3 regions of the Latilactobacillus fuchuensis genome follow, and region 1 is predicted to be linked to each of the others. Evidence: predicted binding sites of a transcription regulator. Region 1 holds the regulator's gene; each other region holds the start of a gene.
The links. Region 1 encodes HrcA, which represses chaperone genes, less so after heat shock. Its sites were predicted from a motif close to TTAGCACTCNNNNNNNNNGAGTGCTAA; they were not measured.
Positions count from the first base shown of each region.

Region 2: the regulator HrcA is predicted to act here: its motif matches at 4,615-4,641, upstream of groES (co-chaperone GroES).
Region 3: the regulator HrcA is predicted to act here: its motif matches at 2,349-2,375, upstream of clpP (ATP-dependent Clp endopeptidase proteolytic subunit ClpP).

Region 1 covers NZ_LT984417.1:258,995-266,084, forward strand. Annotated here, with positions in the region: gene ribF (riboflavin biosynthesis protein RibF) at 1-70, shown strand, start outside; gene hemW (radical SAM family heme chaperone HemW) at 75-1,214, shown strand; gene hrcA (heat-inducible transcriptional repressor HrcA) at 1,549-2,607, shown strand; gene grpE (nucleotide exchange factor GrpE) at 2,622-3,200, shown strand; gene dnaK (molecular chaperone DnaK) at 3,236-5,083, shown strand; gene dnaJ (molecular chaperone DnaJ) at 5,206-6,363, shown strand; gene LFUMFP_RS01205 (APC family permease) at 6,462-7,090, opposite strand, start outside.
Region 2 covers NZ_LT984417.1:586,637-593,726, reverse strand. Annotated here, with positions in the region: gene LFUMFP_RS02745 (potassium transporter KimA) at 1-707, opposite strand, end outside; gene LFUMFP_RS02740 (C40 family peptidase) at 920-1,945, opposite strand; gene groL (chaperonin GroEL) at 2,627-4,255, opposite strand; gene groES (co-chaperone GroES) at 4,302-4,586, opposite strand; gene LFUMFP_RS02725 (CPBP family intramembrane glutamic endopeptidase) at 4,757-5,389, shown strand; gene LFUMFP_RS02720 (redox-sensing transcriptional repressor Rex) at 5,455-6,105, opposite strand; gene LFUMFP_RS02715 (ABC-F family ATP-binding cassette domain-containing protein) at 6,302-7,090, shown strand, end outside.
Region 3 covers NZ_LT984417.1:779,256-786,345, forward strand. Annotated here, with positions in the region: gene whiA (DNA-binding protein WhiA) at 1-487, shown strand, start outside; gene LFUMFP_RS03635 (MarR family winged helix-turn-helix transcriptional regulator) at 583-1,035, shown strand; gene LFUMFP_RS03640 (DsbA family protein) at 1,104-1,625, opposite strand; gene clpP (ATP-dependent Clp endopeptidase proteolytic subunit ClpP) at 1,735-2,319, opposite strand; gene LFUMFP_RS03650 (peptide deformylase) at 3,406-3,816, opposite strand; gene LFUMFP_RS03655 (PTS sugar transporter subunit IIC) at 3,965-5,284, shown strand; gene LFUMFP_RS03660 (glycoside hydrolase family 3 C-terminal domain-containing protein) at 5,287-7,090, shown strand, end outside.

The DNA.
Region 1 (7,090 bases):
ACAATTAATTGAACAGCTCCATCAAGATAAAGCTGATACACGAGCGTATTTTAAAGAATTAGAGGGGTAATTAAATGGCGGGTGCTTATATCCATATCCCATTTTGTGAACATATTTGTTATTATTGTGATTTCAACAAGGTTTTTATTGAGGGCCAACCGGTCGATGATTATGTCGACATGTTAATCCGTGAATTCCAACTAGTCATGGCGGAACATCCTGATGAACCCATTGAAACGATTTACGTGGGTGGTGGGACACCAACGACGCTCTCACCAGCGCAACTGCAACGGCTATTAGATGGTATTCATCAATATTTACCATTTAAAGGTGGCGAATTCACCTTTGAAGCCAATCCCAACGATTTACAAGACACCGCGAAGTTGCAGGTTCTTAAGGACAACGGCGTTAATCGTTTAAGTATTGGGGTCCAATCGTTTAATGATCAAATACTGAAAAAGATTGGGCGGATTCATCGCAGTGCGGATGTTTATCGCGCAATTGATAATGCACGGCAAGTCGGTTTTGAGAATATCAGTATTGATCTGATTTTTAGATTGCCTGATCAAAGTGAAGAAGATTTTATGGATAGTCTAACCAAAGCGTTGGCGCTTGATTTGCCGCACTATTCAACCTATTCGTTAATTCTGGAACGCAAAACGATATTCTATAATTTAATGCGCCAAGGTAAGTTACGTTTACCATCGCAAGACGTTGAAGCGCATATGTATCAAGCGGCGATTGATAGTTTCCAAAAGGCGGGTTTAGAACAATATGAAATCAGTAATTTTGCCAAACCCGGTTATCAATCAGCCCATAATTTAACGTATTGGCGCAATGAAAAGTATTTCGGTTTTGGGGCGGGTGCTTTTGGTTATCTAGGTAAAGATCGCTACCATAACTTCGGCCCAATTCAACAGTATCTGGAACCATTACACGACAATAAAGTGCCCGTGATTGAACGTCACGTTTTACCGTTAACCGAACAGATGGAAGAGGAATTATTCTTAGGATTGCGAACGATGCAAGGCGTGTCGATCCAACGGTTTCAAGAAAAATTCAAAATGCCACTCCAAGCCGTTTACGGTGATACCGTCGCCACGCAGATTGCGAAAGGTTATTTAAAACAAGAAGGCGACTGGTTACGCCTAACGGAATCCGGCAAGTTCTTAGGCAACGAAGTCTTCCAAGAATTTCTGTTAGACGAATACTAAGTGCCGCCACTCACGGGTTGGCTTTGTAGTTAACCGGAAAAGGCTAGTTCGGGAAGCACGTTAAGGAAAATAAGTGCTGGTTCGAACTGCTCAGATTTTGAACATTAACCGAAGCTACATGTAAGAAAGGCTGTTCAACCAAATCATTTTGGTTGAACAGCCTCTTTGTTTGGCATCGCTCTGACTGGAGACTGGTCGCATATCAGTCTCGAGACCGATTTTGCTGAAAATGGTAAAAAAAACGGTCCGATTCTTGACTTTATTTGACGTTCTTGCTATATTAATACTTGTAATTAGCACTCGTAATAATCAAGTGCTAAAAAGAGGTGATAACATGCTGACCGAAAGACAATTAATGATTCTTAAAGAAATTATTCGTCTTTTTACCGAGAGTGGTCAGCCGGTGGGTTCTAAAAAGTTAATGGCAGAATTACCAATGCACGTCAGTTCGGCAACGATTCGGAATGACATGGCTGATTTGGAGAGTGTCGGGTTGATTGAAAAAACCCATTCTTCTTCCGGTCGAGTGCCTTCGATGAAGGGGTATCGTTATTATCTAGATCACCTGATTCAACCGGCAACGCTCAATCCAATTGATGTCGCGACGGTGCAACAATCGTTTGGTCATCGTTATCATAAGATTGATGAAATTGTGTCCCAATCAGCGAATATTTTATCCAACCTAACCAGCTACACGGCGATTACGTTAGGCCCGGAAGTCGCTGAGATTCGTTTAACCGGTTTTCGATTGGTACCGCTCAGTAATCACCAGGTGATGGCGATTATTGTCACGAGTGCCGGGACGGTTGATAATCAAGTCTTCTCGATTTCGCAACATATTTCGGGAGACGAGCTTGAAAAGGCGATTCGGATTATCAACGAACATCTGGTCGGTCTACCGTTAACGGTGGTCAGTCAGAAGTTGAAGACGGAAGTCCCCGCACTGTTAACGCAGTACATGGCTTCCCCAGGTGGTTTCTTGAATATCTTCGATGATGTTTTGAAACAAGCCTCTCAGGAACGGTTATACGTTGGTGGACAGATGAATTTGTTGAACTTCTCGCAGTTTGCGGATGTTGATCAACTGAAGTCAATCTATAATATCATTAATCAATCAGACGATTTAGCGAAGTTGTTGGATTTGTCACCCGGCAGTGCCAACAATCAGGTTCAAGTCCGATTAGGCGATGAGATGACCAATGAGCTCTTGAAGAATTACAGTCTGATGACTGTCAATTACGATGTTGGCGAACATGGTCAAGGTCTGATTGCTTTATTAGGCCCCACTAGCATGCCTTATTCACGGATGATCGGTTTATTAGACGTCTTCCGTGAAGAATTAGCGAGAAAACTAATTGATTATTACGCCGATTTTGACGATAATCAAACTTAAAGGAGTGTGTTTGTTTGACAGAGCAAGACCAATCAGTAGACGAAACTAAGACACCGGTTGAACCAGCGGAACCAACCACTGAAACACCGGAGCAAGTAGTTGAAACTGATAAGACAGAAGCCACTGAAGAAGTTGTGGAAGATCAACCTTTAGTTGACTTACAAAAGAAGTATGACGATTTAGAAGATAGCTATTTACGCTCACAAGCTGAAATTAAAAATATGCACGCCCGCCATCAAAAAGAACAAGCCAGCTTGTTGAAATATGATGGTCAAGCGTTAGCTAAAGATGTTTTACCTGTTTTAGATAATTTAGAACGGGCCTTAGCAACTGAAGCAACTGATGATAATGGTGAACAACTTAAAAAAGGCGTTCAAATGACTTATGATCACATGCTTAACGCGCTAAAAGACCACGGCGTTCAAGAAATTGAGGCCGCGGGCAAAACCTTTGATCCGACCATTCATCAAGCCGTCCAAACGGTAGCTGTTGAAGGAGATCAAAAAGCAGACACAGTCGTTCAAGTTTTCCAAAAAGGTTATTATTTGAAAGACCGTGTTTTACGCCCAGCAATGGTCGTTGTCGCACAATAATTAATTAAAAAATTTAAAAAAAGAGGGAATTAATAATGAGTAAAGTAATTGGTATTGATTTAGGCACAACAAACTCAGCAGTTGCCGTATTAGAAGGCGGCCAACCAAAGATTATTACAAATCCAGAAGGCGCACGGACAACACCATCTGTCGTTTCATTCAAGAATGGTGAAATCCAAGTTGGTGAAGTGGCTAAACGCCAAGCAATCACTAACCCAGACACAATCGCATCAATCAAACGTCATATCGGCGAAGCTGGTTACAAAGTCACAGTTGGCGATAAGACTTATACACCACAAGAAGTTTCAGCAATGATTCTCCAATACATCAAGAAATTCTCTGAAGATTATCTTGGCGAAGAAGTCACTGAAGCCGTTATTACAGTGCCTGCTTACTTCAATGATTCACAACGTCAAGCGACTAAAGATGCTGGTAAGATTGCCGGTCTTGAAGTTAAACGGATTATCAACGAACCAACAGCTTCAGCTTTAGCTTACGGTTTAGACAAGACTGAACAAGAAGAAAAAGTTTTAGTTTATGACCTTGGTGGTGGTACTTTTGATGTTTCCGTCCTTGAATTAGGCGACGGTGTCTTCCAAGTATTATCAACAAATGGTGATACACATTTAGGCGGGGATGATTTCGATGACGCCGTTATTGCTTGGTTAGTTAAAAATTTCAAAGCTGAAAACGGCATTGATTTATCAAAAGACAAGATGGCTATGCAACGTCTAAAGGATGCTGCTGAAAAAGCTAAAAAAGATTTATCTGGTGTCACAAGCACTCAAATCAGCTTGCCATTTATCTCAGCTGGCGATAACGGCCCAATGCATTTGGAAATGACGTTATCACGTGCTGAATTTGATAAATTAACTTCTGACTTAGTTGATCGTACTCGGATTCCTGTTCAAAACGCTTTGAAAGATGCTGGTTTAACAGATAACGATATCGACAAAGTCATCTTAAATGGTGGTTCAACTCGGATTCCTGCTGTTCAAGAAGCCGTTAAGAACTGGACTGGCAAAGAACCAGATCATTCAATCAACCCTGACGAAGCCGTTGCAATCGGTGCTGCTGTTCAAGGCGGGGTTATCTCAGGTGATGTGAAGGATGTCGTATTACTTGACGTAACACCTTTATCATTAGGGATTGAAACAATGGGCGGTGTCTTCACTAAATTAATCGACCGGAATACAACGATTCCTACAAGTAAGGCTCAAACATTCTCAACTGCTGCTGACAATCAACCAGCCGTTGATATCCACGTCTTACAAGGCGAACGTCCAATGGCCGCTGATAACAAGACATTAGGTCGTTTCCAATTGACTGATATTCCTGCTGCACCTCGTGGGATCCCTCAAATCGAAGTTAAATTCGATATTGATAAGAACGGGATTGTCAATGTTTCTGCCAAAGATTTAGGCACTAACAAAGAACAAAAAATCACGATCAAGAGTTCATCAGGTCTTTCAGACGACGAAATCGATCGTATGATGAAAGAAGCCCAAGAAAACGAAGAAGCCGATTCAAAACGTAAAGAAGAAGTTGATTTAAAGAACGATGTTGATCAATTAATCTTCCAAACTGATAAGACAATGAAGGAACTTGAAGGCAAAGTTTCAGATGACGAATTACAAAAAGCAAAAGATGCTAAAGAAGAATTAGTCAAAGCACAACAAGAAAACAATCTTGAAGACATGAAGACGAAACGCGATGCGTTAAGTGAAATTGTTCAAGAATTGACGGTTAAATTGTATCAACAAGCCCAAGAAGCTCAAAAAGCTGAAGGCGGCGCTGAAGGTGCAGATGCAACCGATGCTAAGACTGATGATAGCACTGTCGATGGGGACTTCGAAGAAGTTCACGATGACGATAAGAAATAATGTACTTTAAAAAAGGCCAAAACCTAGTATGGTCTAGGGCTTTGGCTTTTTTTAAGCCAAAAATTATGCTATTCTTGTTAAGGTAGATTTTACGTGAGTAAGTAAATGAATGGAGGCCCACAATGGCTGATAAAAGAGATTATTACGAAGTCCTAGGCATTTCACGCGATGCCTCGGACGCCGATATTAAAAAGGCTTATCGTAGCCTTTCTAAGAAGTATCACCCAGATATCAATAAGGCCCCAGATGCAGAAGCTAAGTTTAAAGAAGTCACTGAGGCTTATGAGGCCTTGAGTGATCCGCAAAAAAGAGCCGCTTATGATCAATACGGTCATGCTGGTATGGATCAAGGTTTTGGCGGCGGTGGCGCCGGTCAAGGCTTTGGTGGATTCGGTGGTGAACAAGGCTTCGGCGGCGGTGGCTTTGAAGACATCTTTAGCCAATTCTTTGGTGGTGGCGGCGGTGGTCGTCAACAACCCAATGCTCCTCGTCAAGGTTCAGATTTACAATACCGGATGGATTTGAAATTCAAAGAAGCGATTTTTGGGAAAGAAACAAAAGTGTCCTATAATCGCGAAGCAGAATGTCATACCTGTCATGGTTCTGGTGCTAAACCTGGAACGAGCGCGGAGACGTGCCATAAATGTCACGGTGCGGGTCAAATTCAAGTTGAACGCCAAACACCACTTGGTCGTATGATGTCACGCGAAACGTGTGATGTCTGCGGTGGGACTGGTAAAGAAATTAAAGAAAAATGTACCACTTGTCGGGGAACTGGTCGTGAAGACGAACGCCATACCGTTAAAGTGACGGTGCCAGCAGGTGTTGAAGATGGTCAACAAATGCGTCTTCAAGGTCAAGGCGAAGCCGGCACGAACGGTGGCCCTTATGGGGACTTGTTCATCGTTTTCCGGGTTGAACCTAGCAAGGAATTCGAACGGGATGGTGCTCAAATTTATGTCGAAGTGCCAATCACGTTTGCACAAGCCGCTTTAGGCGATGAAATTGAAGTCAATACGGTTCATGGTCCAGTTAAACTGAAGATTCCAAGCGGCACGCAAACCCATACGTCCTTTAGATTACGGGGCAAAGGGGTGCCTAAGTTACACGGTAACGGCAATGGCGATCAAAATGTGACCGTTAAAGTCGTGACACCGGATAACTTAAATGCGAAACAACGTGATGCGCTTAAAGCGTTCGCAGTTGCGAGTGGCGATTCCGTTAATCCGCAAGACAGTAATTTGTTTGATAAGATTTTAAATAAGAAACATAAAAAATAAGTCGTGTCAGTCATCGTTTATTAATGAAGGCCAAATTAAAACCCGTTATTATCCAAGAAATCTGGATAATAACGGGTTTTGTTTTGGTTACCAATCGATTAGTGTTTTTGACCTTGTTGACTGTGACGATAACCGTAAGTGAAGTAGATGATTAGGCCAATCACGATCCAGACGGCGAAGACCATCCAAGTCACGGCTTGCAATTGAGTCATCAAGAGGACGCACATGAGACAAGAAACGATTGGTAATACGGGATAGAGTGGGACTTTGAAACCGGTTGGTAATTCTGAATAGAATGGCATTTTGCGTAAGAAAACAATCCCGAGTGAGACCGTTGCAAAGGCGAATAGTGTCCCGATGTTAACCAGTTCGGTAATTTTATCGAGTGGGACGACCATCGCGATCACGCTGGTAATCACGGCAAAAATCCAAGTGTTGGCAACTGGAACGTGGGTTTTCGGACTGACTTTTGCAAAAATGGCGGGTAATAGACCATCCCGACTAATTGCAAAGATTAATCGGCTGCCACCGTAAGACATGACCAGTAGAACGGTGGTCATACCAGCCACGGCGCCTAAAGCCACGACACCGGCAATCCAATTTTGGTGCATGAATTGAAGGGCGAACGCAACCGGATCACCGACGTTCAGTTTCGTGTAATGGACGACACCGACTAAGACGGCTGCCACGGCAGCATATAACAGTGACGCAATTCCTAATGACGCGA
Region 2 (7,090 bases), 330 kb from region 1:
GCGTTACTAATCGCTTCAACCCCGGTTAATGACGACGAACCTGATGAAAAGGCTCTAAAGATTAACGCCATCGAAATCCCGGGAACAACCGCCCCAACGGTTGACGCGGCGTGGAATGGAATCGCACCTGAAAAGATTTTATAACAGCCGACAATCACCATAATCGTCATCATCACAACGAATAAGTAGACCGGCACCATCAAGAAGGACGCTGATTCGCGCATCCCCCGTAAGTTCATCGCCATTAAAATGATGACAATAATCAATGAAATGCCAACTTGATGGCCGTATAACGGTGGAATTGCCGACGTAATCGCTTCGGCCCCCGCTGAAATACTAACCGCTACAGTCAACATATAATCGACTAACAATGATCCCCCAGCGATTAACCCGGCATTTTTACCTAAGTTTTCACTAGAAACGACGTACGCACCACCACCACCTGGATAGGCGTGGATGACTTGTCGATAAGATAAGGTTAACGCTAAAAGTAAAATTAAAACAAATGCAGCAATCGGAATAGAATACCAAATTGCGGCCGCCGATAAGGTTGTCAGAACGACCACAATCTGTTCAGGTCCATAGGCGACTGATGATAAAGCGTCTGAAGATAATAATGCTAAGGCCTTGAAACGCCCTAATTTTTGATCACCTTCATCAGAAGTTTTTAACGGTTTCCCGATAAAAAAACGTTTTAACTGTTGCATAACTAGCTAGCTCCTCTAAGTCGTATTTCTTAACATAAAAAGCCCTCGTGTGATAATCGCATGTTACCATTTCACACGGTGACTTTTGAAAATAAAGTGTTCTAAAAAATAATAATAGCCGTTTATTCAAACACAAGGTATTCTACTACAATTATTTTAAAATTACTACCAAAATTTGTAATCCAATCATAACGTCTTAGTGGATTCTCATCTTATAGTCGGCGTGCAAAATCTGGTACATAATCCGTCAACTTGGTCACACGGACATGATCTCCTGGTTGGGGCGCTTGAATAAAGTAACCATTGCCAATATAAATCGCGACATGGTGGGCGGTCCCGACGCCACCCCAGAAGAGTAAATCGGTGGGCTGTAAATCCTTCAAAGCAACGTCCTTCCCCAATTTACTCTGTTCTTGTGAGGTCCGTGGTAATTGTTGGCCATTTAGTGCAAAGACGTATTGCACTAAGCCGGAGCAATCGAACCCTTTTGGCGATGTCCCACCCCAGACGTAAGGGACCCCGATATATTTCAGGGTCGTTTTAACAATCGCGTTATTGCTGATGGCCGGATTACCGGTGGCTGCTTTTAAACCGACCTTATTGGCCGCCTCCGCCGCTGCTGCTTGAGCCGCTAACTCTGTCTTATACTTTGCTTGTAATTGCTTGAGTTGCGTATTAGCCGTTGTTTTCTGCTGATTGAGCGATGTTAGCGTTTCGGTATTGGTTTTAGCTAACTCATTCAGTTTGGTTTGCTGACTTTCTAAGGTTTGTTTCTGTTTTGTGACCTGCTTGGCGAGGTCTTCTGTTTCCGTCGCATTTGAGACTTTAGCATCCATTAACCGGTCCATAATCGCGCCTTTTTGGAATAAATCCCCAAGGTTGCGACTGTCTAATAAACTATCAAGCATCGCCAAATTAAAACTACTATCCTTAGCTTGCAGTTGTTGTAAGTTGCCTTCGATTAACTTAACTTGGGCCGTATAAGCGGCATTCGTTTGATCTAACGTCCCTTGCGTTGCTGTTATTTGCGTTTGTTTGGCTGTCATTTGGTTTTTCAATTGCTCAGCTGTCACGGTTAAATTACTAATATTATTATTGAGTTTAGATAAATCGGTCTGCGCCGTTTTGATTGCGGCTTGTGTCTCAACTGGTGTTGCATTGACTGTTTCCGAATGACTGATTAAGACGACCCCAGCCATTAACACCATTGTGATGACACTCATTATTTTTTTAATCATTCTAGTATCACTCCCCACGCTCATTATACTCAATATCCAAATAATTAACAGGGTGTACGACTTATTGTCCCTCACTTATGATATACGTTAAAATGATTCATATTTTTCGTTTGATTATAAAAATAAGGTGGTGACTAAGTTATACTCGGAAGCTACCCGTGAGTTCTAGCACTCTGATTCTAAAACGTGCTTCTCGAATAGCCTTTTCCGGTTAACTAGAAAACAGGCATCATGGGTTAAAAACACCCACAATGCCTGTTTTCAGATTAATCCTCAAAGCCTAACCCATTCGAGTCAGCACTCTCTCCAAAACGTGCTTTTGGTTGCAACAACTTCCGCTTAATCTAAAATAGCGTATCATGACTTAAAATCGTCATAATACGCTATTTTTATTAATGCTCAGTTGCTAACCGCAACTAAAAGCACTCTGATTAAAACGTGCAAGTGCTCACAGCTTCTTGTGCTTAGCTACGTTTCGCAAACAAAGTCCACAAATCGGACTTTATTCACGGAACTAGGCTAATGCTCGGAAGCTACCCGTGAGCCCTAGCACTCTCTCCAAAACGTGCCTCCTCAGCCAACTTCTTCCGTCTAGCTACAAATAAAAGCTTATGACCAATGTTCAGGCCATAAGCTTTTATTTTAGGCTATACTCAGAAGCTAAACGGCTGAGTCAGCACTCTACATCATTCCGCCCATTGCTGATGGGTCCATGCCACCGGCTGGTGCTGCCGGGTGGTCTTCTGGTTTGTCAGCGACGACTGCTTCAGTTGTTAACATCAATGCGGCAACGCTGGCTGCATTTTGTAACGCTGAACGTGTGACCTTAGTTGGGTCTAAAATCCCAGCGTCAATCATATTTTCCCAGTTACCGTTGGCGGCGTTATAGCCGATTTCAGTGTCTTGAGATTTCACTTTTTCAACAATCACTGAACCTTCAAGGCCCGCATTGGTTGCAATTTGACGAACAGGTTCTTCAAGTGAACGTAATACGATATTAATCCCGGTTTGAACGTCGCCTTCTTCTTCTAAGGCTGCGACACTGCTCATCACGTCGATTAAAGCAGTCCCACCACCGGCAACGTAACCTTCTTCAACGGCTGCGCGCGTTGCGTTTAAGGCGTCTTCAATCCGGTATTTACGTTCTTTCAATTCGGTTTCAGTAGCAGCCCCAACTTTGATGACTGCGACGCCGCCAGCTAATTTAGCTAAACGTTCTTGTAATTTTTCACGATCAAAATCAGAAGTGGTTTCAGCCACTTGTTTCTTGATGTTTTCAACTCGTTCAGCGATGGCTGCTTTACTACCAGCACCTTCAACGATAGTTGTATTATCTTTTGTAATTGTCACTTTACCAGCTGTCCCTAATTGATCGATGGTTGTTTCTTTTAATTCGAGGCCTAAATCACTGGTAATAACAGTCGCACCCGTTAAAGTTGCGATATCTTCAAGTTGTTCCTTACGACGATCGCCAAAACCAGGCGCTTTAACCGCAACAACGTTGAACGTCCCACGAATCTTGTTTAAAACAAGGGTTGGTAAAGCTTCACCATCAACATCGTCAGCGATGATTAATAGCGCTTTGCCTTCTTGAACGATTGATTGTAATAATGGTAAAACATCTTGAATGTTAGAAATCTTCTTATCCGTAATTAAGATGTATGGGTTGTCGAGATCGGCTTCCATCTTGTCGTTATCAGTCACCATGTATTGTGATAAATAACCACGATCGAATTGCATCCCTTCAACGACGCTTAATTCCGTATCAATCCCTTTTGATTCTTCAACCGTAATCACACCGTCGTTACCGACTTTTTCCATCGCATCGGCAATTAACTGTCCCGTTTCTTTATTATCAGATGAGACGGCAGCGACTTGCGCAATAGCCTCTTTACTTTCAACTGGATGTGAAATTTCGTGTAATTTTTTAACCGCTGTTTTAGTGGCTAGTTCAATCCCACGACGAATGCCAACAGGATTAGCACCGGCAGTCACGTTCTTCATGCCTTCGCGAATAATCGCTTGGGCTAAAACAGTGGCCGTGGTTGTGCCGTCACCAGCGATATCGTTAGTTTTAGAAGCAACTTCTGCAACTAACTTAGCGCCCATGTTTTCGAAATGATCTTCCAATTCGATGGCTTTAGCGATTGTGACACCATCATTGGTAATTTCAGGTGAACCGTACGCTTTTTCCAAAACGACGTTGCGGCCTTTAGGTCCTAAAGTTGTTTTAACGGTATTTGCTAATTGATCAACACCCGCTAACATTTTTGAGCGAGCATCTTCTGAAAATTTAAGTTCTTTTGCCATAATTCTTTCACCTCATTAAATATTTTTGTATCGATTTATATTTGATTTATTCAACAATTGCCATGATATCTTTAGCGTGCAAGACTAAATATGAAGCGCCGGCATAGTCCACTTCTGAACCGGCATATTTGTCATAAAGGACTTCATCGTCCACTTTAACGGATAATGGAATTCGTTGGCCGTCATTAGTGAGCGTTCCTTCACCTACTGCAACAACTTTACCAGTTTGTGGTTTTTGCTTCGCATTGCTAGCTAACACAATGCCACCAACGGTTTGTTCTTCTTCGTCTTTAACTGCGATAATCACGCGATCTTCTAATGGTTTTAACACTTAAAATCCCTCCATCAATTTTTCTTTTTTAGCACTCGATTAACACAAGTGCTAATTACATTTTTTATCATAGCATTTTCTCAGAACATTGCAAGTATTTTGCTGGCACTTTGCATTTCGAGTGCTAATACGCTAAACTATTGTCACATCAACCTTTGAGGAGATACTCAATGACTTTATACAAACAAAATTTTAGAATTATTTTAACTTATTTAATCGTGCTCGTCTTACCGAGTGCTTGTGCGCAACTTTTCAAGCTAACACCGCAAATTTTCTTGTTGACGACTATCTTTGATTTACTAGGGGCGCTTGGCTTATTAGTCTTCAATCGACGCCGGACGGCTAATTCATTGGAATATCATCCCGCCCCCCTTAAAACGATTATCATGTGGGGCATCAGCGGCATTTTATTAACCTTACTCGTTCAAGTCTTGGCCGGGATTGTGGACCATCTGATTTTCAAGAATTCGGCTAACTCGTTAAACACGATTACGTTAATGACTGCTATGCGCCAACAACCTTGGCTCATTTTAGCCGTCACGATTGCCGCACCTGTGATGGAAGAAATTGTTTTTCGCGGGGCCATCTTCGGCGGTTTGTCCGGTACGATTAACCCGCTTTGGGCCGCTTTAATTTCTAGCTTGCTATTTAGTTTACTGCACCAAGACGGTCATCTGATTATTTACGCGGCCATTGGTTTGTTTCTGTGCTGGCTCTACCGTAAGACCGGCTCGCTATACACGACGATTATCAGTCACGCTGGTATGAATCTGCTCGTAACGTTAACGTATCTATTGCGTTAAAAAAATAGCGTCTAAGCAAGCTACCTAATGCTGGATAACTTGTTTAAACGCTATTTTAAAGTCGCTTATTGTTCTGTTTTGGTTTCGTCGTTATAATTATCTAAGAAATAAATTAACGTTTGCAATTCTTTGGCTAAATCGACGTTTTGAATCCGAATACCCGTTGGCACTGAAATTCGAATTGGGGTAAAGTTCATAATCCCTTTGATCCCAGCTTCAACTAAATCGTCCGTTACTTTTTGAGCGACATCGATTGGCACCGTTAGAATCACGATTTCAATTTGTTGGTTTTTTAATTCTTCAACCATTTCAGCCATTGGGTAAACTGGTACGCCCGTTTGAATCGTGCCGATTAATTCTTCTTTAACGTCAAAAGCGGCGCTGATCCGAATATTATTGGTTTGACGGAAATTATAATTTAGTAAAGCGTGCCCTAAATTACCAACCCCAATCAAAGCAACGTTTGTTAAACGGTCTTGATTCAAAGTCTTTTTAAAGAAATTTAACAATGATTCTACATCATAACCATAACCACGTTTACCTAGCGCCCCGAAATATGAAAAATCGCGACGAATCGTTGCACTATCCACTTTAACTGCTTCAGATAGTTCGGTAGATGAAATTTTTGCCGTGCCTGCATTATTCAAAAAATTCAAATAGCGATAATATAAAGGTAAACGTTTCGCTGTGGCTCTTGGAATTTTATTTTCAGCCATTTTGGAACCTCCGTTTATTTTTGCTTGTGAAATTTAGCGTTGTACGCTATTGAAATCATACTGAATTTTCTTGTGAAAAGCAATTAATTTACAATTTCACCAGTCAAACCTTTAAATCTGTTATGATAAGTAAAGTTGCCCCACTAATTTCTTAAAATGAAGCCCTTTAAACCACCATACGAAAGGAATTTTTATCGTGATATTACTACAAGTTCAACAAGTTGCTCGCCATTTCGGTGGCGATTATTTATTCAAAAATGCTCAATTAGAAGTCCAAGACCACGCCCGAGTCGCTTTAGTCGGCCCGAACGGTGCTGGTAAATCAACACTCCTTAAAATGATTGCCGGTATCACCACGCCCGATGACGGTCAAATTATTCTGGGTAAAAATGTGCAAGTCGGCTACCTCGCCCAAGACAGTGGTCTCAGTTCAGAACGGACAATTTACGCTGAAATGTTAACCATCTTTGAACCGTTACGTCAAATGGAACAACAAATGCACACGTTGGAAGCGGCCATTGCTGATTCGAGTACTGACCATACAAATGCTGACTACGCTGATTTGTTGAAACGTTACGATCAAATTCAACACGATTTCACAGAAGCTAACGGTTATGGTTACGAAGCCGAAATTCGTGGTGTGCTCCACGGTTTCCAATTTCCAGAAGAAACGTTTGAAAAACCAATCAGTACGCTTTCTGGTGGCGAACGCTCCCGTCTCGCACTTGCTAAGTTATTGTTAGCAAAAAAAGACGTCTTAATCTTGGACGAACCCACCAACCATTTGGATATCGAAACCTTAACTTGGTTAGAAAATTATCTACAAACTTACCCCGGCGCCTTACTAACGGTTTCACATGACCGTTACTTCCTCGATAAAATTACCAAAGAAGTTTACGATATGAGCCGCCATACATTAACGCATTACACCGGCAATTACAGTCATTTCTTAACCTTAAAGGCCGATAACCTAACGTTAGAATGG
Region 3 (7,090 bases), 520 kb from region 1:
TTCTTTATATGAAGAACATAATCAAGATATTGCACAGATGATGAATCGCTTTGGATTGAACGCCAAAACCACGGAACGTCGGAGTGGTTACATTACTTATCTGAAAGAGGCCGAAAAAATTGCGGATTTCTTACAGGTAGTGGGCGCGACGAATGCAATGTTGAAGTTTGAAGATATCCGGATTGTCCGAGATATGCGGAATTCGGTGAATCGCTTAGTTAATTGTGAAACGGCCAATTTAAATAAAACAATCGATGCAGCGACGAAACAAATCGAAAATATCGAATATTTAAGAGACACTATCGGTTTGGACAATCTACCGGTTAAACTCCGCGAGATTGCGTTATTACGTTTGGAATTCCCAGATATTACGCTCAAAGAACTTGGCGAACGGATGCCAAGTGGGGCGATTTCTAAATCTGGCATTAATCACCGCTTAAGAAAATTAAATCAATTAGCAGAAAATTATCAGCAAGGCGTCATATAAAGGTGTACAATTTAATTGTTGGTCCAGATTGACTTATGCAATTTAATTCTATATGATATGCTTACCAGTGGACACTATTAATTGGAGGAAGAAATATGGTTGAACCAGTTTTATTAGATGAACAATTATGCTTTTCAATTTATCGTGCGCAAAAGGCGTACAATCACTTTTACGGAAAGGTTTTAAAACCGTTTAGTTTAACGTACCCACAATTTATCGCGATGCTAGCGTTATGGGAACATGGCACGATGTCGGTTAAAGAGTTGGGACATCATCTAGAACTTGATAGTGGCACCTTAACACCGCTATTGAAACGTCTAGAAGCTGATGGTTGGGTTAATCGTAACCGAGCAGCTGATGATGAACGCCGCGTTGATGTCTCATTAACGCAAAAAGCTGAAGATCAAAAAGATGAAATCTACGAACGCGTTGGCGGTTGTACCAACTATTTAGATTTTTCAAGCGATAAATATCATGAATTACGGCAAAGTATGAACGAAGTCGAACGTCATTTAAATGCGATTCAGGTTGAAGAAGGCCAGTTCTAATAGGTCGCTATAAAAAGGGTCTAACCAGATCAGTAGTTGACTACTCTGGTTAGACCCTTTTTTGGTGCTTATTGCGAAATTAATTGTTCTAATTCGGTCAGATCAATTGATTCATCAAAAATATGTTGGCCGAGAATAATCGTGGGGACAAATTGAATATTGGCCGTCTGTGCTTCGTGTTCAATCGCAGCTAAGGCCGCTTGATTATTTTGAGGGGTCAATTTTAGATTCTGTTTGAGATACAGATCAAGTTCATTGGGCGCTAAGTCGGGGCGCCAAGTGGGTTGGTGTGCGTATAGAAAACGAATCGCGTTGACGGCGGTTTCCGGTTGGTCAAACGGTAAATAGGTGTGGGCTAAATTACCCAGTTGTAAATCATCTTTATCCTTGTTTAAGGGTTTAATAATCCGCCGGACGCGCCCTTCTTTAACGGCTTGGGTTAAGAGTTGATCCGAACGATAAAACCATTTACGACAATAGGGACAAGCTAAATTTAGAAATTCGACGGTCGTAATCGGCGCTGATTCGGCCCCCAGTACAATGCCGCCGTCGATCGTGACTTTGTCTGCTTTAATGACACTAATATCCATCTTAAAAGCCTCCTTTGATTCTTAACCAAGTATAGCAAAAATGGGGATTGCCTTAAAAAATTATGAACTAAAAAAGCCAATTCCGCGAAGAATTGACTTTTTATAGTGATTATTTAGGTTGGTTAACCATGATATCGTCAATCAAACCATAATCTTTGGCTTCTTGAGCCGTCATGTAGTTATCACGATCAGTATCTTGTTGTAGTTTTTCAAACGTTTGACCAGAATTGTCGGCTAAAATTTGATTTAAACGTTTCCGAGTTTTCAAAATTTCGCGAGCAGCAATTTCGATTTCAGTTTGTTGGCCTTGAGCGCCACCTAAAGGTTGGTGAATCAAGACGGTTGAGTTAGGTAAGGCAAAACGTTTGCCTTTGGTCCCAGCTGATAATAAGACACTCGCCATTGATGCAGCCATGCCCATTGCGATGGTTTGAACATCAGATTTGATGAAGTTCATCGTATCCATAATCGCTAAACCAGCGGTCACAGAACCACCGGGTGAGTTGATGTAAATTGAAATGTCTTTGTCAGAATCTTGGGCATCCAAGAAAAGTAATTGTGCAATAATGGTGTTCGCCATTTGATCGTTGACTTCACCAGATAGCATAATAATCCGGTCTTTTAATAGACGTGAATAAATATCGTATGAACGTTCGCCACGTGACGTTTGTTCAATAACTGTAGGTACTAACATTGAATTGCCTCCTTATATGAACCAGAGTTTAAGCACTCTGAAATCTATAAATCAAATTTTACAGCAAAGGTCAATTTTGGTCAAATGGAAAGCCTCTTTTCTGAAAATATTTAGTGATTTTGCGTCAAACTTTAAAATATGTTATACTGTTAACAGTTAATCAGCACTTATCACTGTAGAATCAAGTATTATTTGAAGACTTTAATCAAACTGGAGTAACCCTGGAGTTACAAGTAGTGTAAAGAGGCGGCTTACGCTGTTTAAACGAGAAAATATTTAGAACCACAAGAATTAAACATAATCGAATCAAATTAAAATCATGCAACTCTAGTGAAGTTGCCCCGAACATTAAACCAACGTGTTTAATGGTGGTATCAGCAAGCTTGATACCCAGAATATTATGTTACAATTTAATATGCGAAATTAATTAGAAAGCCACCCAGTAATGGGTGGCTTTCGTCAATTAGAGCGTCAAAAAAATGAGTGCTGATCAGCCGGGAACTTCTGAGTATAGCCTAGAATTGTGAAATATGACTGGTTTTAGTCATAATTTGCGATTCGTAGCTAGACGGAGGAAGTTGGCTGAGAAGCACATTAAGGTCGAAGTGCTCACACAAGCGGTTTGACCCTGAGCATAACCTAAGAATTGCCCATACGATTTGAAGTTTAATCGTATGGGCAATTATGTAGTTAGGCGGAAATGTCTGCTTGGGTTAGCACGTTAAGATCGAAGTGCTGACTGAGCTGGTCAGCTTCTGAGTATAGCCTAGATTAGTGAATTATGACCGGAGTTTGGTCATGATTTGCTAATCGTAGCTAGACGGAAGAAGCTAGCTCAGAAGCACGTTAAAAAACTAAGTGTGTTGAGTTGCGGTTAGCAACTGAGCATTAATTATAAATAACCGGTAATCTCGTTCTTAAGATTATCGGTTATTTTAGATTAAGCGGAAGTTGTTGCAACTCAAAAGCACGTTAAAAAACTAAGTGTGTTGCGTTGCGTTCAGCAACTGAGCATTAACAGAAAATCACCAGTTATCTTGATTTTAAGATAATTGGTGATTTTAGGTTAACCAGCTTTGTTTTAATTTAAATCAAAATGCCCTCGCAATGATCGACTTCGTGTTGGATAATTTGGGCGATCCAACCGGTAAAAGCCTGTTCCTGCGTTTTAAACTGACGATCTTGATAGCGAACCGTAATTTGATCGTAGCGGGTGGTTGCGCGTTGACCCGTTAAAGAGAGACAACCTTCTTCAGTTTCGTAGGGGGCGCTTTTTTTGATAATCGTTGGATTGACTAATGGCAGCGCAATCGGGCCCATTTGGCAAACGATAATGCGTTTGTTGACACCAATCATATTGGCCGCCATCCCGACACAGCGTTCAGTATTAGCGGCTAATGTATCGAGTAGGTCAGTGATGACTTGTTTATCATCAACAGTCGCTAGTGTCGCTGTTTGAGCGAGAAAAGTCGGGTCGTGCATAATGGGTTTAATCATGGGGAACTCCTTTAAATGTCATTATAATTAGTATGCAGAATTAAAAATAAAATTACAAGTCAATGAAAGCGCTATTGCAAATTATAATTAAGCATGCTAATATATAAAATTGAATCGGTTCAATTATAGTCATTAGGGAGATGTTTTTGTGAAAGTTGTAGATCAATTATCGGAGAAATTATTACCACTTGTATCAAAACTTAATAACCAGCGCCATTTAATCGCAATTCGAGATAGTTTTATTGTGACCATGCCACTTGTGATGGCGGCGTCATTGATGGTTTTACTGAATGCTCTTATTTTTTCCAATACAGCTGTTCAAAAAATAATCGATTTAAGTTCATTAGCCGATTTAGCAACCATTATTAGTAACGGTACGATGAGCATTCTATCGATTGTTGTTTGTTACAATATTGGGGCCAATCTCGCGAATCACTATGTTCGTAGCGGTCAAGTTGATGACCCGTCGTTTAGTTCAGTCCATGCGGGTATTCTAAGTATCGCAGTCATGTTTATCTTAATGCCGGTTAATAGTACAGTAACCTTAGTTAATGGTAAAACTGCAGAAGCAACTGGTGTTTTTTTACAAAGTTTAACATCCTCTTCAGGCTTAGCAACAGCAATGTTAGCAGCCTTAGTTAGTACCGAATTATTTATTCATTTAACTAAATTTAAAAAAATTAGAATTAAAATGCCTGAAGGTGTGCCACCAGCAGTTGCAACATCATTTAATTCATTGGTACCGGAAATTGCAGTCATTCTGGTTTTTGGGATTTTTGTCTTCGTTCTTCAAAAAACGACGGGCTTAAACGTACCACGATTAATTGAATTAGCGATTCAAACGCCACTAAAATCGTTTGTGTTGTCGGTACCTGGCACATTATTCTTACAATTCTTCTCAGATTTCTTGTGGGTCTTTGGAATGCATGGTTCTAGTATTTTGGCACCGGTCCGCCAAGCGCCATTACTACAATCAATCCAAGAAAATATGACGGCCTTTTCTGCTGGTAAAGCCATTCCAAATATTATCACAGAACCTTTCACGAATGCATTTGGGTTGATTGGTGGTGGCGGTTGTATTTTACCATTAGTCATCGCAATTTTATGGGTTTCTAAACGAAAAGATCAACGTCAAGTCGCTAAGTTAGGCTTAACAACTTGTTTCTTTAATATTACAGAACCAGTGATGTTTGGCCTCCCCGTTGTTATGAACCCAATTTACATGATTCCATGTGCAATCATTCCGTCAATCAATTTACTAATTGCCTATTTTGCGACTAGCATGGGGTTGATTGGGAGAACCGTTGCAGCAGCACCATGGATTACCCCACCGGTTATTCAATCCTTTATCGCAACTGGTGGTGACTATATGGCAGCGTTATTGACAATCGCTTTAATTGTTCTAGATGTATTTCTGTTCTTACCATTTGTTATCGCAAGTAATAAAGTTAATCAGAATGAGGGATAAGTATGCAATATCCATATCAGGATACTAAGTTAACCATTCGCCAACGCGTAACCGATTTGTTGAGTCGAATGAGTACACAAGAAAAAATTGGTCAGGTCAATCAAAACCGATATGGGTGGGAAACTTTTGCAGATGAAAAGCGTGAACAACTGACGGATGACTTTAAACAACATGTGGCCTGGGGCGGTGGTTTAGGCGCTTTATACGGTTTATTTCGAGCCGATCCATGGTCGAAGGTCAATTTTGAAAACGGCGTTGCTGCTCAGGATAGTTGGCGGGTGGCCAATCGGGTGCAAAAATACGTGATTGAACAGTCGCGTTGGGGGATTCCAACGTTGATTGTCGAAGAGTGTCCTCATGGGCATCAAGGATTAGACGGGATTTCGTACCCGACTAATATTGGGCGCGGGAATGCATTTAATACCACTCTAATGAAACAATCAGCGCAATTGATGGCGCAAGAATTAGCACTAAAAGGGGTTAACCTTGCCTTAGTATCGACCTTAGATTTAGTTAAAGATCCGCGTTGGGGACGTTCTGAAGAATGTTTTGGTGAAGACCCAATCTTAGCGGCACGAATGAGCCAAGCCGTTGTCGATGGCTTCCAAGGCGATTTAATTCAAAGCAATCACAGTTTCTGGGATCAACCGGTGAATTTGGCTACAGAAAAACCAATTGGGGTTGTCTTGAAACATTGTATTGCCCAAGGTGAAGCGCTAGGTGGCCATAATTCTGGCACCGTCACGTTAGGTAACCGTGAATATTCAGATATTTATCAACCGCTGTTACAAAGTGTTCAGAATGCAGCGGGTGTGATGGCAGCTTACAACGATGTTGATGGTGTCCCTTGTCATATTAATCAGGATTTATTAACCAGGCAGTTACGTGAGCAAGTCGGTTTTCAAGGGATTGTGATGGCGGATGGTACGGCATTGGATCGTTTGTCAGATGTTTTTGAGACGCAACCGCAAGCGGCCGCCGCGGCCTTGACTGCTGGTGTTGATTTAAGTTTATGGGATCAAACCTATATGCAACTTGACCAAGCTTTAGCACAGGACTTGGTGTCTGAATCACTATTAGATCGCGCGGCGGGGCGCGTATTGGCCTTGAAATTTTTGCTAGGGTTATTTGAACGACCTTATTTAACTGATCCAGCATCAGAACTAGCAGAGGTCTTACAACAAGCCGACACACTGAACTTACAAGTTGCTCAGGAAAGTATGACGTTGTTAAAAAATAATGGGTTATTACCGTTGACGCAAGCCAAACAGAAGATTGCCGTCATTGGGCCCAACGCCAATGATGTCTATCATCTGTTAGGTGATTATACGGCCGCACAAAGTCCAACGCGACTGACGGCGACGATTTATCAACAGATTAAACACACTTTCAAGAATGCAGAAGTCGTCTATGCTCAAGGTTGTGAAGTTAGACAGACCGAGCAACAGACTGAATTGATTGATCAAGCAATTGCGGTTGCGCAAGAGGCCGATGTGATTGTATTAGCGTTAGGGGGTTCGAGTGCCCGTAATTTTGAAATGCAGTTTCTAAAAAATGGGGCGGTGAGCTCTAAAGGGATTAATATGGATTCAGGCGAAAATGTCGATGTGGCCGATTTAACGTTAGGCGGCCAGCAATTAACGTTATTGAAACGGTTAAGCCAATTGAAAAAACCAATTGTGTCAGTTTTAATCCAAGGCCGGCCTTACGATTTAACCGAAGTGACGGCTTTATCGGATGCCGTTTTAGTGGGCTGGTTCCCAGGACAACAAGGTGGCCAAGCGATTGCTAACACCTTAAGCGGTT